3 regions of the Labrys okinawensis genome follow, and region 3 is predicted to be linked to each of the others. Evidence: predicted binding sites of a transcription regulator. Region 3 holds the regulator's gene; each other region holds the start of a gene.
What was found. Region 3 encodes PhoB, which activates phosphate uptake and scavenging genes when phosphate is short. Its sites were predicted from a motif close to TGTCATNNANCTGTCAT; they were not measured.
Positions count from the first base shown of each region.

Region 1 (4,170 bases), 2.9 Mb from region 3:
GGGCACCGGCAGCTTCTCTGCGTCGGGCTACGACGCGATCTCAGCGGATGTCAGCCAGCTTAAGTCCGACGATGTCGCCGGCTATGCGCTCATCCTGGCTTTTCTCAAGGGGCTGGCCAGGGGTACGCCGGACGGGCGCCTCGCCTGGGATGTCGCGCTCGATCTCGCCGCCAGGAAGATCACGGTGAACGGTCAGGCCTTCGAGCTGCCCGAGAAAGGAAAAGGCGAGGAGTAGGGAGTGGAGGTTGAAGCCTGGGGTATGCTGATTTTCGGAGGTGAAAGCGCGCCAAACACGGAGTGTCGATCACCGATCGACAACTTCCATTTTCGCAAACACACGGTTTCCAAGAGTGTCGATCGGTGATCGACACTCCAAATTTGCCTCGCCCCGTGGCCAGGGCGAGGCATACTTGCAAAACCTCAGCCCAGTTTCGGTTCGAGAGCGACGGACCATAGCGCCGTGTCGGCGACGTCGCGCAGGGTGACCGTCATCACGCGGGTGTCGGCGGCGATGGCGACGTGGCCGAAGAACTGCAGGCCGGCGGCCGGGGAGAGGTTGGCCTGGCCGGCGTCCGGCGCCTTCACATATTTCAGCTCCGGGCCGAAGGTCATGTCGAGGTCGTTCGGCCCGAAGGTGCCGGCGTTGAGCGGGCCGGAGACGAATTCCCAGAACGGATCGAAGTCCTGGAACGCCGCCTTGTCGGGATTGTAGTAATGAGCCGCGGTGTAGTGGACATCGGCAGTCAGCCACACGGTGTTCTTCACGCCCGCGGCCTTGATGAAGCGCAGCAGGTCGGCGAATTCCAGTTCGCGGCCGAGGGGCTTGCCGCCGTTGTTGTTCGAGACGGCCTCGAACCCCTTCTTGTTGTCGGCATCGTTCCACACCACCAGCGAGAGCGGCATGTCGGCGGCGATCACCTTCCAGGTGGCCCGGGAGTTGGCAAGCTCGCGCTTGAGCCAGGCGAGCTGCTCGGCGCCAAGGAAGGCCGCTTCCCCTCCTTCGGTGGTCTGCAGATTGTCGCTGTTCGGGCCGCGATAGGTGCGCATGTCGAGCATGAACACATCGAGCAGCGGCCCATAGGCGATCTTGCGATAGACACGGCGGGGCTCGGCCATGGTGGTGGCGACAGGCATATATTCGTGGAAGGCCTGGGCGGCACGGGAGGCGATCAGCTCGATCGACTTCTCCTTGTAGCGGTCGTCATGCGAGAGGTCCTTGGAGGGCGACCAGTTGTTCATGACCTCATGGTCGTCCCACTGGGTGAAGACAGGGACCTGCCTGTAGAGCGACTGGAAGTTCGTATCCATGAGGTTGTATTTGTACTGGCCGCGGAATTCGTCGAGCGTTTCGGCGACCTTCGACTTCTCGGGCGTAACGATGTTCTTCCACATCGTGCCGTCCGGCAGCTTCACCTCGGACTTGAGCGGGCCGTCGGCATAGATGTTGTCGCCCGAATGGATGAAGAAGTCCGGATCATGCTTGAGGATGGAGGCATAGATCTTCATGCCGCCGGCATCGGCATTGATGCCCCAGCCCTGGCCGACCGTGTCGCCCGACCACACGAAGGAGACGTCGCGCAGGCCCGCTGGCGCCGAGCGGAGATGGCCGGCTACGAGCTCGCTCTCTACATTGACGTCGGCAAGGTTCTGGAAGCGGACGCGGTAGAAGATCTCCTGATCGAACGGCAAGCCCTCGGCGAGGATCTTGGCGGTATAGTCGGTCTCCGGCGTGGCGGCGACGGCCGGCAGGCGGTTCACACTCTTGAAGCTCTCGGTGGTCGACCATTCGAAGATGGCATTGGACGCGCGGTCGGTGCGTGACCAGAACACCGCGCGGCCGGCATAGACGTCGCCCGACTGCAAACCGCTTGTGACCACGGGGCGGTCAGCGGCGCGGGAGAGGCCCGGCATGGCGAAGCTGCCGGCGGCGCCCAGAAGACCGGTGGTGGCGCTGCTGGTCAGGAACCGGCGGCGGGACAGGGGTTTGTCAAAGATGCGCATGGTAACTCTCCCGATTCAAAGCGGGCGGAGTTTTGGACAGCCAGATGACAGCGGCATGTCTCCTTTTTGGAGCTTTTGTAAATTGTCCTCCGTGAAATTTACCAACCAGTGACGGTGGCGGTAGCGGGCTCCTGTTGCATAAAAATTTCACACACCAGCCGCGGAACGCTGTGGCATAGAAGAGCGGGGATCTTCACGCAGCGGATCAACTTGTATGACTTTATCGGATACTGACGACCGTCACCAGGTCGGCACGCGCGGAGTGATGCTGGCGACGGTCCTGGCGGGCTTCTTCCTGACTGCACCGGCTCATGCCGCCCCCGCGACGCCGGAAGGCGCGAAGGCCATCGCCGACAGTTTCGCGCATTATTACGGTCGGAAGCTGATCGACAAAGGCATTGCAACCGTTACGCCCAACGGCGACCATTACGACGTGACGTTCGCCATCGACAACGCCAAGTTGGGCCTGCCAGCCGACGGTCCGCAGTTCCAGTTCGCTCCTTTCACGATGCAGATGACGCAGAAGGGCGATGGCACTTACGCCTACACCGCAGACCAGTCGATCGACCTGACCTTCAAAGCGGCCAAGACGAAGGAGCCGCTCGAGTTCGCCGAGCATCTCAAGAGTTGCAGCGGCAACGGCGTGCTCGACCTCAAGCGCATGGTTTTCCTCACCCAGGCCATGACCTGTGAAAGTACAGTCCTCACCGTGCGTTCACCCGTCGAGGACATCGATGCCTCGATGGGCAAGCTCACGATTCAAGGGCACGCCAAACCTGGGGCCAGCGACGGGATCGACATCGGCGTCACAGGCGATCTGCAGGACTTCGTCGAAACCGTCACTGTGAAGGACCCGCGCAATCCTTCGCCACCGGTCGCCATCCGGGCCGACCGGGTGCATCAGGAAGCGACCGCCGCAGGCATTCGCAACACCCAACTTCTCGAGGCGCTGGCGTTCTTCGTTGATCATGACTTCACTGTCGATCAAAACGACCAGGCTGCAGCGCAGGCCAAGCTCAAGGCAATGCTCCCGCTCTGGCAAGATCTAAAGGGCGACATACGCTACGACAATGCCAGCGTCGGCACGCCCAAGGGTATCGTCAAGATCGCCTCGGTGGACAGTCAGGTCATCACGACCGGTGCGGTCAAAGATACGAATATCAACCAAAAAATCAGTTTCTCGGGCCTGGAATTGCCCGATGGAATGGTTCCGGACTGGGCTGGGCCACTGGTGCCCAGGAGCGCGACGCTCAACTTCAGGCTGACCGGGCTCGATCTCGACTTGGTGGCGAACAAACTGATCGAGGTCGTCGGTGCGTCTAAGGCGATGGAACAGCATGAGGCCATCAGGTCAGCCATTTTGGCTATTCTTTTTGGGTCTCAGGCGCATCTGTCCTTCGAACAAAGCCTCACCGCGCCCGCCTTCGATGTGAAGGGACAGGGTGAGTCCACTGTGTCACCGACCCAGCGGGGCAAGGCGACCGTCTCCGCCTCCAGTCTGGACGCTGTGATGGATGCCTTCACCAAGGGCGCCGCCAGCACGCCGAATGCCCAGCAGGGTGTGATGGGCGTGGCCTTCCTGAAGGGGCTTGCCAAGACCGGCCCGGATGGACGCCTCACCTGGGATATCGACTTCGACAGCGCGGCGAAGACGGTCACGGTGAACGGCCAGACCTTCGGACCGGGGGCCCGGAAGCCGTAAGCCTGGCGATATATGGCGGCGTGAAACGATCACGCCTCGATCCGCGTATCCAGGCCCACCTTTTCCCACGCGGCGAGATCGGCCAGCAGGGCTTCCGCATGGTCGCGCACGGCGGTAACGGCGTCCTCGCCGAGTTGGAGGCGCAGCGGCGTCTTCTCCGCCCTCAGGGCCACGTCGATGGCGGCTGCGGCTTTCAAGGGATCGCCGGGCTGGGTCTCGTGCATGCCGGTAGTAAACTCGCGCACGGACTTCAGGCCTTCTTCATAGGGCGCGAGCACCGGCATATGGCGCAGCGCGTTGCCGGCAAAGCCCGTGCGGAAGGCACCGGGCTCGACGATCATCACCTTGACGCCGAAGGGCGCCATCTCCAGCGCCATGGCCTCGGACAGGCCCTCCAGCGCGAATTTGCTGGCGGAATAGGCACCGTAGCCGCCATAGGAGAGCTGGCCGCCGAGGCTGGAGATATT
Region 1 covers NZ_CP178864.1:4,284,384-4,288,553, reverse strand. Annotated here, with positions in the region: gene ACMDCR_RS20065 (hypothetical protein) at 1-235, shown strand, start outside; gene ACMDCR_RS20060 (alkaline phosphatase D family protein) at 421-2,001, opposite strand; gene ACMDCR_RS20055 (hypothetical protein) at 2,264-3,703, shown strand; gene ACMDCR_RS20050 (oxidoreductase) at 3,733-4,170, opposite strand, start outside.
Region 1: a site for PhoB is predicted at 2,035-2,051, ahead of ACMDCR_RS20060 (alkaline phosphatase D family protein). Genes of this name have one in related genera too.

Region 2 (4,170 bases), 3.0 Mb from region 3:
GGCGGAACGCAGCGACCACCTGCAGGCATCGTAAGTCCCGGGATCGCAGGCATCCTGCCTGCTTCCGGGAAACGCTGCGCTTGTGGGAAAGATGCAGGCAGGATGCCTGCGATCCCAGGGGCATCCATGGCCAGCCTCACCGAAGACCAGTTGATCAGCCGCTACTTCGCGCCACTCGCGGCCGACAGTGGCGCATGCGGTCTCACTGATGATGCCGCCACGCTCAGCGTGCCCGAGGGCCAGCACCTCGTGGTCACCACCGATGCACTTGTCGCGGGGGTGCATTTCCTCCCCGATGATCCGCCCGATCTCATTGCCCGCAAGTCCCTGCGCGTGAACCTTTCCGATCTCGCGGCAAAGGGAGCCAGGCCGCACGCCTATACGCTCTGCCTCGCCTTGCCGGAGGGCTGGCGCGAGGAGTGGCTTGCGCGCTTCGCCGAGGGGCTCAGGCAAGATGGCGCTGAATTCGGCTTTGCCCTGCTCGGCGGCGATACGGTGAAGACGCCGGGACCGCTGACCATCGCAGTCAACGCCTTCGGCTTGACGCCGACTGACCGCATCCCCCGCCGCGGCGGTGCGCAGCCGGGCGATAGCCTCTATATCTCCGGCACGATCGGAGACGGCGCCCTTGGGCTGCTGACACGGACCGGGCAGGGGGGGCTCACCGATCTGGAAGTAGAAGATCGCGACTATCTCACCGGGCGCTACCTTCTTCCCCAACCTCGAGTCGGGCTCGCGTCGGCCGTGCTCGCGTATGCCTCCGCCTCAATGGATATCTCGGACGGCTTCGTGGGCGATCTCACCAAGCTGTTGGGCGTTTCAGGGGCCTCGGCCGATGTCGAGCTCCAGGCCGTGCCGCTATCCAATGCCGCGAGACACGCCTGTGCCCTCGATCCGGTGCATTTCGACAGGGCCCTCACTGGCGGCGACGACTACGAGATTCTCTGCGCCGTGCCTCTTGCCGAGCGGAGCAGCTTCGAGGGCATGGCGCGAGCCTTCGGGACGACGGTGACGCGGATCGGCACGGTGACGTCTGGCGACCACCCGCCGCGTTTCCTGGGCGCGGATGGCCGCGAAAAGAGCTTCGAGCGCGGCAGCTTCAGCCATTTTTGATTGGGTCATGGGGCGGGTCTTCAGACCCGCCCCCCGATTGCGATCACTTCGTAGCCAGTGCCTTCGCGAGATCCTCCGGCAAGGTCAGCCGATAGGCCAGCACCATGGTGTCGTTGGTCAGGCCGGCATCATAGGCCGAGCCCTTCATCATACCCTTGGTGGTCAGGAAGTCGTTGTCGTTGCCGATGAACAGGAAGGCGTCGTTCGGCGCCGCCGGGTCGAGAGCCGGCACCAGCGTCATTGCTTCCCACTTCTCTCCAAGCGTCAGGTCGTTGGCCTTGGGATTGTCGATGTTCATGCCGAACTTCCCGAGCTGGGTGGTGTTCAGCATGTTGACCAGCACCTGAGACTTGGCCGGCGTGATCGAGGCATCGAGCACGTCCTTGCCGTCTTTCTCCGGCGCGATCGGCTTCACGCCGGTCTCGTATTCCGTGCCTGCGAGATTGGTGGCGCCGGTGGTGTCGACGACCAGCACGGCCTTGACCATTTCGGGGGCCTTGCAGCTGCAGCCGTGGCCGGTACTGTCGCGAGCGAGCAGCAGGAAGCGGTGATCGTCGAGAGCGACCATCTCGCTCTGGGCAGCAGTTGAATCAATCTTGCCGTCGCCCTTCTTGGAGTAGACGGGCAATTCGACGGTGTAGACGGCCTTCGGCGTCTTGGGCAGCGGATCGGCGGAGATGTCGTAGACGTAGATGCGGGTGACGGCGCGGTTCTGCTGGCCCTTGGCGCCGCTATCCTGCAGCGTGGCGCTTTGCAGCACGGCCAGCAGCGTCTTGCCGTCCGGCGTGATCGAGGCCGCTTCCAGGCCCTGATTGTTGCGGCGACCGGTATCGGGTGCATCGAGCGAGGTGTAATTGATCTTGCCGCCCTTCATCGGCACGAGCGCAGGGCCTGGCGGGATCAGGCCCTTGAGCTTGCCGTCGGGACCGAAGAGATAGAGGGCGGCGGCATATTCATCGCCGACATAGAAGCTGCCATCGGCGCGATAGGTCAGCGCCTCCGCATCGAAGGAGAGCGAGCCTGCGCCGAGAGAACCGGCGGCTGGGATAGGCAGCGTGTAGCCATCCATCACCACGGTGTTCGAGCCCGGATCGGCGCCGGTGGTGGGCTTGCCGTCGAGACCGGTGAGGAACACCGCCTTGTCGTCGAGCGGCTTCAGGACGATCTGCGACTGCGAAGATGTCGCGGGCGGCAGATCCGGGCCGGAATAGGGTGTGAAGCTGAGGTCGAAGGCCAGGACGCGGCCCTGATAATCGAAGAACAGGTTCTTGTCGGGATCGTTGTAGCCGCGATCGGGCAGGGAGTAGAGACGTCCGCCATAACCGGTGGCGGTCTTGGTCCAGCTCCTGGGGTCGATCGCCATCGAGGAGAAGGAGCCGAGCGAATCACTTCTGGCATCCTTTAGGTCGGCACTCAGGCGGCCGATGCCCACCAGTCCGTGATTGATGAAGGTGCCGCCGGCGAAATCGATCTTGTCATCGCCGGCATTCGTCGAGACGAAGGGCGCCTTATAGGCCAGCGGCTCAGCCTGCGCAGCGATGGGCAGGGTCGCAGCGGCGACGAGAAGGGCAATTCTGAGTAGGCGCATGGTTTCCTCGCTGGGCGGCTCGCATCTGGCTTCCTTGGCAAGTCGCCGTGACAGGGACATGACAATCCTTGCGTGTACGGGGGGGTTGCCCGTCACCACAATACGTTCAGATTGCTGGTCTTGCCTCTTCCCCCAGCGCTCCCGCCACGCGGGCCAGGAAGGCCCTCGTGCGGTCCGACTTTGGGGCGGTGAAGAAGACCTCCGGCGGCGCTTCCTCCACGACCTTGCCTGCGTCCATCATCACCACCCGGTCGGCAACCTCGCGGGCAAAGCCCATCTCATGGGTGACGACGATCATAGTCATGCCGTGGCGGGCGAGTTCCTTCATGACCTCGAGGACCTCGCCCACCATCTCCGGGTCGAGCGCGCTGGTCGGCTCGTCGAACAGCATGAGCGTCGGCTTCATCGCCAGCGCCCGCGCGATAGCGACGCGCTGCTGCTGCCCGCCCGAGAGCTGGGCCGGGTAGGCGGCCGCCTTGTCGCCGAGGCCGACCCGGGTCAGCAGGGCCATCGCTTCGGCCTGAGCCGTCGCCTTGTCGACCCCCAGCACCTGGACCGGCGCCTCGGTGATGTTGCCGAGCGCTGTCAGATGCGGGAAGAGGTTGAAGCGCTGGAACACCATGCCAATCTCACGGCGCTGGCGGGCGATGTTGCGCTCGCTGTCCTCGATGAGCCTCCCTCGCGCCTCGCGATAGCCGATGAGGTGGCCGTTGACCATGATCCGGCCCTTCTGGATCTTCTCCAGATGGTTGATGCAGCGCACGAATGTCGTCTTGCCCGAGCCCGAGGCGCCGACGATGACCACGACCTCGCCGCGCTTCACGGTGAGCGAAACACCTTTGAGCACCTGAGCCGGGCCGAACCATTTCTCGACCTCCTCGGCCTCGACCACCCATTGCGAATTGCCCTGGTTCATGGCATGCCTCCGAACCTTCCCGCCAGGAGCGAACGCCGCACCAGCTTGCTGCGCGTCTCGGTGAAGGGCGTGCTGTAGCGCTCCTCGATGAGGTGCTGCAGGAAGCCCCACAACGTCGTCAGCGACAGATAATAAAGCGCCACCACGGAATAGAGCTCGAACACGCGGAAGGTCGCCGAAGTCACCATCTGCGTCGCCAGCAGGAGTTCCGGCACGCCGATGACGCTGAGCAGGGTGGTGCTCTTCAGCATCGAGTTGAAGTTGTTGCCGAGTGGCGGAATGATGACGCGCGCCGCCTGGGGCAGGATGATGCGGCGAAGCAGCAGCCCCGGCGTCATGCCGAGCGATTTGGCCGCTTCCGTCTGGCCCCGGTCGATCGAGTTGATGCCGGCACGAATGATCTCACACATATAGGCCGCCTCGTTGAGGCTGAGCGCAATGATGCCGGCCTGCACATTGCCGGGCAGGACCAGGAAGCCAAGATCGATGTCATGGAAGTGTATGACGTTGGCGGCCGCCAGCGCCGTATAGATGAATACGATCTGCACAAGCA
Region 2 covers NZ_CP178864.1:4,336,248-4,340,417, reverse strand. Annotated here, with positions in the region: gene nusB (transcription antitermination factor NusB) at 1-34, shown strand, start outside; gene thiL (thiamine-phosphate kinase) at 127-1,113, shown strand; gene ACMDCR_RS20320 (esterase-like activity of phytase family protein) at 1,157-2,701, opposite strand; gene ACMDCR_RS20315 (amino acid ABC transporter ATP-binding protein) at 2,808-3,617, opposite strand; gene ACMDCR_RS20310 (amino acid ABC transporter permease) at 3,614-4,170, opposite strand, start outside.
Region 2: a site for PhoB is predicted at 2,749-2,765, ahead of ACMDCR_RS20320 (esterase-like activity of phytase family protein). Genes of this name have one in related genera too.

Region 3 (4,170 bases):
CTGAACAGCACCATCTTTACGAAGGTCATGGCTGACGGCGGCCTCCTCAACGCCATCGTGGGCAGCCTGATCATGGTCTTCATCGCCCTCCTGATCGGCGCCCCGCTCGGCATCATGGCCGGCACCTTCCTCGCCGAGGCAGGCCGCGGCAGCAAGTTCGCCGAGGCCGTGCGCTTCATCAACGACATCCTCCTGTCGGCGCCATCCATCCTGCTTGGCGTGTTCGTCTACCTGATGATCGTGGTGCCGATGGGCGGGTCCTCGGGCTGGGCGGGCATCATTGCGCTCGCCATCATCATCATGCCGGTGGTGGTGCGCACCACCGAGGACATGCTGACCCTGGTGCCTATCAGCCTGCGCGAGGCGGCGTTCGCCCTGGGATCGCCGATGTGGAAGGTGATCATGGCGGTCACCTGGCGCTCGGCCCGCACCGGGATCATCACCGGCATCCTGCTGGCGCTGGCCCGCGCCGCCGGTGAAACCGCGCCACTGCTCTTCACCGCTTTCGGCAACTCGAACTGGACGCTGGATCTCGGCGGCGCCTTCCCCAGCCTGCCGCTGGCGATCAACCTCTTCGCCCAGAGCCCCGATCCCAACCAGGTCTCGATCGCCTGGGCCGGCGCCCTCCTCATCACCATCGGCGTGCTGGCCCTGAACATCATCACCCGCGTCGTGCTCGCTCCCAAGAAATGAGTGCTCCCATGTCCTCACCCAACGCCTCGATCGCGGTTTCCGACCGCCCGGTTGCCGATCCCAACGCTCCCGTCAAGCTGAAGGTCGAAAACCTCGACTTCTATTACGGCGAGAAGCATGCGCTGAAGAAGATCAACATGAGCGTGGCCGAGCGTCAGGTCACCGCGATGATCGGCCCCTCGGGCTGCGGCAAGTCCACGCTGCTGCGTGTGCTAAACCGCATGTATGATCTATATCCCGGCCAGCGCGCCGAGGGAAAGGTCATGCTCGACGGCCAGAATGTCATCGGCAAGGAGATCGATCCGGCGGTGCTGCGCGCCCGCGTCGGCATGGTGTTCCAAAAGCCGACGCCCTTCCCGATGTCGATCTATGATAATATCTCCTTCGGCGTCCGGCTGCATGAGAACATTTCCAAGGCCGAGATGGACCAGCGCGTCGAATGGTGCCTGACCAAGGCAGCCTTGTGGAACGAAGTGAAGGACCGCCTCAACGCCTCGGCGCTCGGCATGTCCGGCGGGCAGCAGCAGCGCCTGTGCATCGCCCGCACCATCGCGGTGAAGCCGGAAGTAGTGCTTCTCGACGAACCGACCTCGGCACTCGACCCGATCTCGACCGCCAAGATCGAGGAACTGATCGACGAATTGAAGCGCGACTTCACCATCGTGATCGTGACCCACAACATGCAGCAGGCGGCGCGCAGCGCCGACACCACCGCTTTCTTCTATCTCGGAGACCTCATCGAGATCGGGGCGACGAACAAGATTTTCACCAACCCGAATGACAGCCGCACGCAGGATTACATCACCGGCCGTTTCGGCTGATCCCCGGGCAGGCATTCAAGCCGGCACATAGACGGCGGCGACAAGGAATTTGGAGAACGGCATGTCCGATCACATCGTTACGTCCTTCGATCAGGAATTGCGCGAGTTGCGCAACATGATCGCAGAAATGGGTGGCCTTGCCGAAAAGAGCGTGGCCGACAGTGTGGAAGCTCTGCTCAAGCGCGACAGCCAGCGCGCGAAGGCGGTGATCGATCTCGACGCCTCGATCGACAAGTTGCAGCGCCAGGTCGAGGAACGCGCCATCCTGATCATCGCCAAGCGCCAGCCGCTGGCGCTGGACCTGCGCGAGATCGTCTCGGCCCTGCGGGTCGCCAACGACCTCGAGCGCATCGGCGATCTCGGCAAGAACGTCGCCAAACGCGTCGTGGCCATCCAGGGCCATATGCAGCCCAACCAGCTCTTCGGCGGCTTCGACCACATGGCCGACCTCGTACTCGAGCAGCTCAAGCAGGTTCTGGACTCCTTCGCCCAGCGCAATGTCGAGGAAGCACTCTCGGTCTGGCGTTCGGATGGCGAGATCGACGCCATGTACACCTCGCTCTTCCGCGAACTCCTGACCTATATGATGGAAGATCCGCGCAATATCGGCTTCTGCACACATCTGCTGTTCTGCGCCAAGAACATCGAGCGCATCGGCGACCATGCCACCAACATCGCCGAGACCGTGCATTATCTGGTGACCGGCGAATCCCCTGCCGGCGAACGTCCGAAGGCGGATACGAGTACGTCTCTCGTCGACCTTCCAGTGCCGGCTAAGTAACAAGGGGAACCGGCTATGCCTCCCAAGGTTCTGATAGTCGAGGACGAAGAAGCCCTCACCCTTCTGCTGCGCTACAATCTCGAGGCCGAGGGCTATGAGGTGGACAGCGTGGCACGGGGCGACGATGCCGAGATCCGGTTGCGCGAGAGCGTCCCCGATCTCGTGCTGTTGGACTGGATGCTGCCCGGCCTGTCGGGCATCGAATTGTGCCGGCGCATCCGTATGCGGCCAGAGACGGAGCGCTTGCCGGTGATCATGCTCACCGCCCGTGGCGAGGAGGCCGAGCGTGTCCGCGGCCTTGCCACCGGCGCGGACGACTATGTCGTCAAGCCGTTTTCCGTGCCGGAACTTTCGGCCCGCGTGCGGGCCCTCCTGCGCCGCGCCAAGCCCGATCATGTCGCCTCCCTGCTCAAGGCCGGCGACATCTCGCTCGACCGCGAGACCAAGCGCGTCCATCGCGGCAATCGCGAGATCCGCCTGGGGCCGACGGAATTCCGCTTGCTGGAATTCCTGATGCAGGCACCAGGCCGCGTCTTCGCCCGCGAACAGCTGCTCGACAGCGTCTGGGGCCGCGACGTCTATATCGACGAGCGCACCGTTGACGTGCATGTCGGCCGCCTGCGCAAGGCCATGAACCGCACGCGCGAGATCGATCCGATCCGCACGGTACGCGGCGCCGGCTATTCCTTCGACGAAACCTTCTCGAAGCAGGGCTGATTGAGAGCGCGGATATCACAGCGACATACTTGCATGTCGCGATGTCCGCGCCCCTGAAAGGCACTTGCAACTAAACCTGCCCCATCTTCCCTTGCAGGTAGCGACGGATGGCAGGATCGCTTTCCAGCCCGATCGCACGCATGTAGGCGTCCCTCGCCTCGTCGAACCGTTTCGCTCGTGCCAGCAGGTCCGCCCGCGCCGCCCAATAGGGCTGGTACTCTGCAAGGCGAGCGTCCTCCAGCAATGCGTCGAACGCCGCCAGTGCGGCCTCCGTGCCCTCGATATGGGCTAGCGCCACGGCACGATTGATGGCGGCGACCGGGGATTGGGTCAGCAGGACGAGCGCGTCGTAGAGCTGCACGATCGCCGCCCAGTCCACCGCCAGGCCCCTGCGCCGGATCGCATGGGCCGACTGCAGCGCTGCCTCCAGCTGATAACGGCCGATCTGCCCTCTCTTTACCGCGCGGGCAAGCAGGGCCTCGGCCTCCTCGATCATCTCCTCGTCCCAGAGCAGGGTATCCTGTTGAGCAAGGGGCACGAAGTCGCCCTCCGGACTGCGGCGGGCGGCGCGGCGCGCCTCGGCATGCAGCATCAGGGCGAGCAGGCCAAGCACTTCGGGCTCGTCCGGCATCAGCGAGGCGATCAGGCGGCCGAGCCAGATGCCTTCAGCAGCAAGGTTGCGCCGACGTGGCCGCGAGCCCTCCGGATCGGCCCAGCCTTCGGCGAAGACGGCGTAGACCGCCTCCAGCACGGTATCGAGGCGCTCCGGCAGTTCTTCGCGCTCGGGCACGCGAAAGGGAATGCCGGCCTGCCTGATCTTGGTCTTGGCCCTGACCAGCCGCTGACTCATGGCAGCCGGCGAGATCAGGAAGGCGCTGGCGATCGCGGCGGCATCGAAGCCGAGCACCGTTTGCAGGATCAATGGCGCGCGCACGGTGGCATCGAGCGCCGGATGGGCGCAGGCGAACATCAGGCGCAGGCGCTCGTCAGGAATGACATGATCCTGCTCCCTGATCATCGCAAGTTCCTCGATCTGCCTGGTGACGTCGTCAGCCTTCTCCAGGCGGAGCCTGGTCTTGCGGGCGTTGTCTATCTGGCGCCGGCGGGCCGATGTCAGCAGCCAGGCTTCGGGATTGTCGGGGATGCCGCTCGCGGGCC
Region 3 covers NZ_CP178864.1:1,378,724-1,382,893, reverse strand. Annotated here, with positions in the region: gene pstA (phosphate ABC transporter permease PstA) at 1-693, shown strand, start outside; gene pstB (phosphate ABC transporter ATP-binding protein PstB) at 702-1,514, shown strand; gene phoU (phosphate signaling complex protein PhoU) at 1,576-2,295, shown strand; gene phoB (phosphate regulon transcriptional regulator PhoB) at 2,311-3,012, shown strand; gene ACMDCR_RS06615 (RNA polymerase sigma factor) at 3,083-4,170, opposite strand, start outside.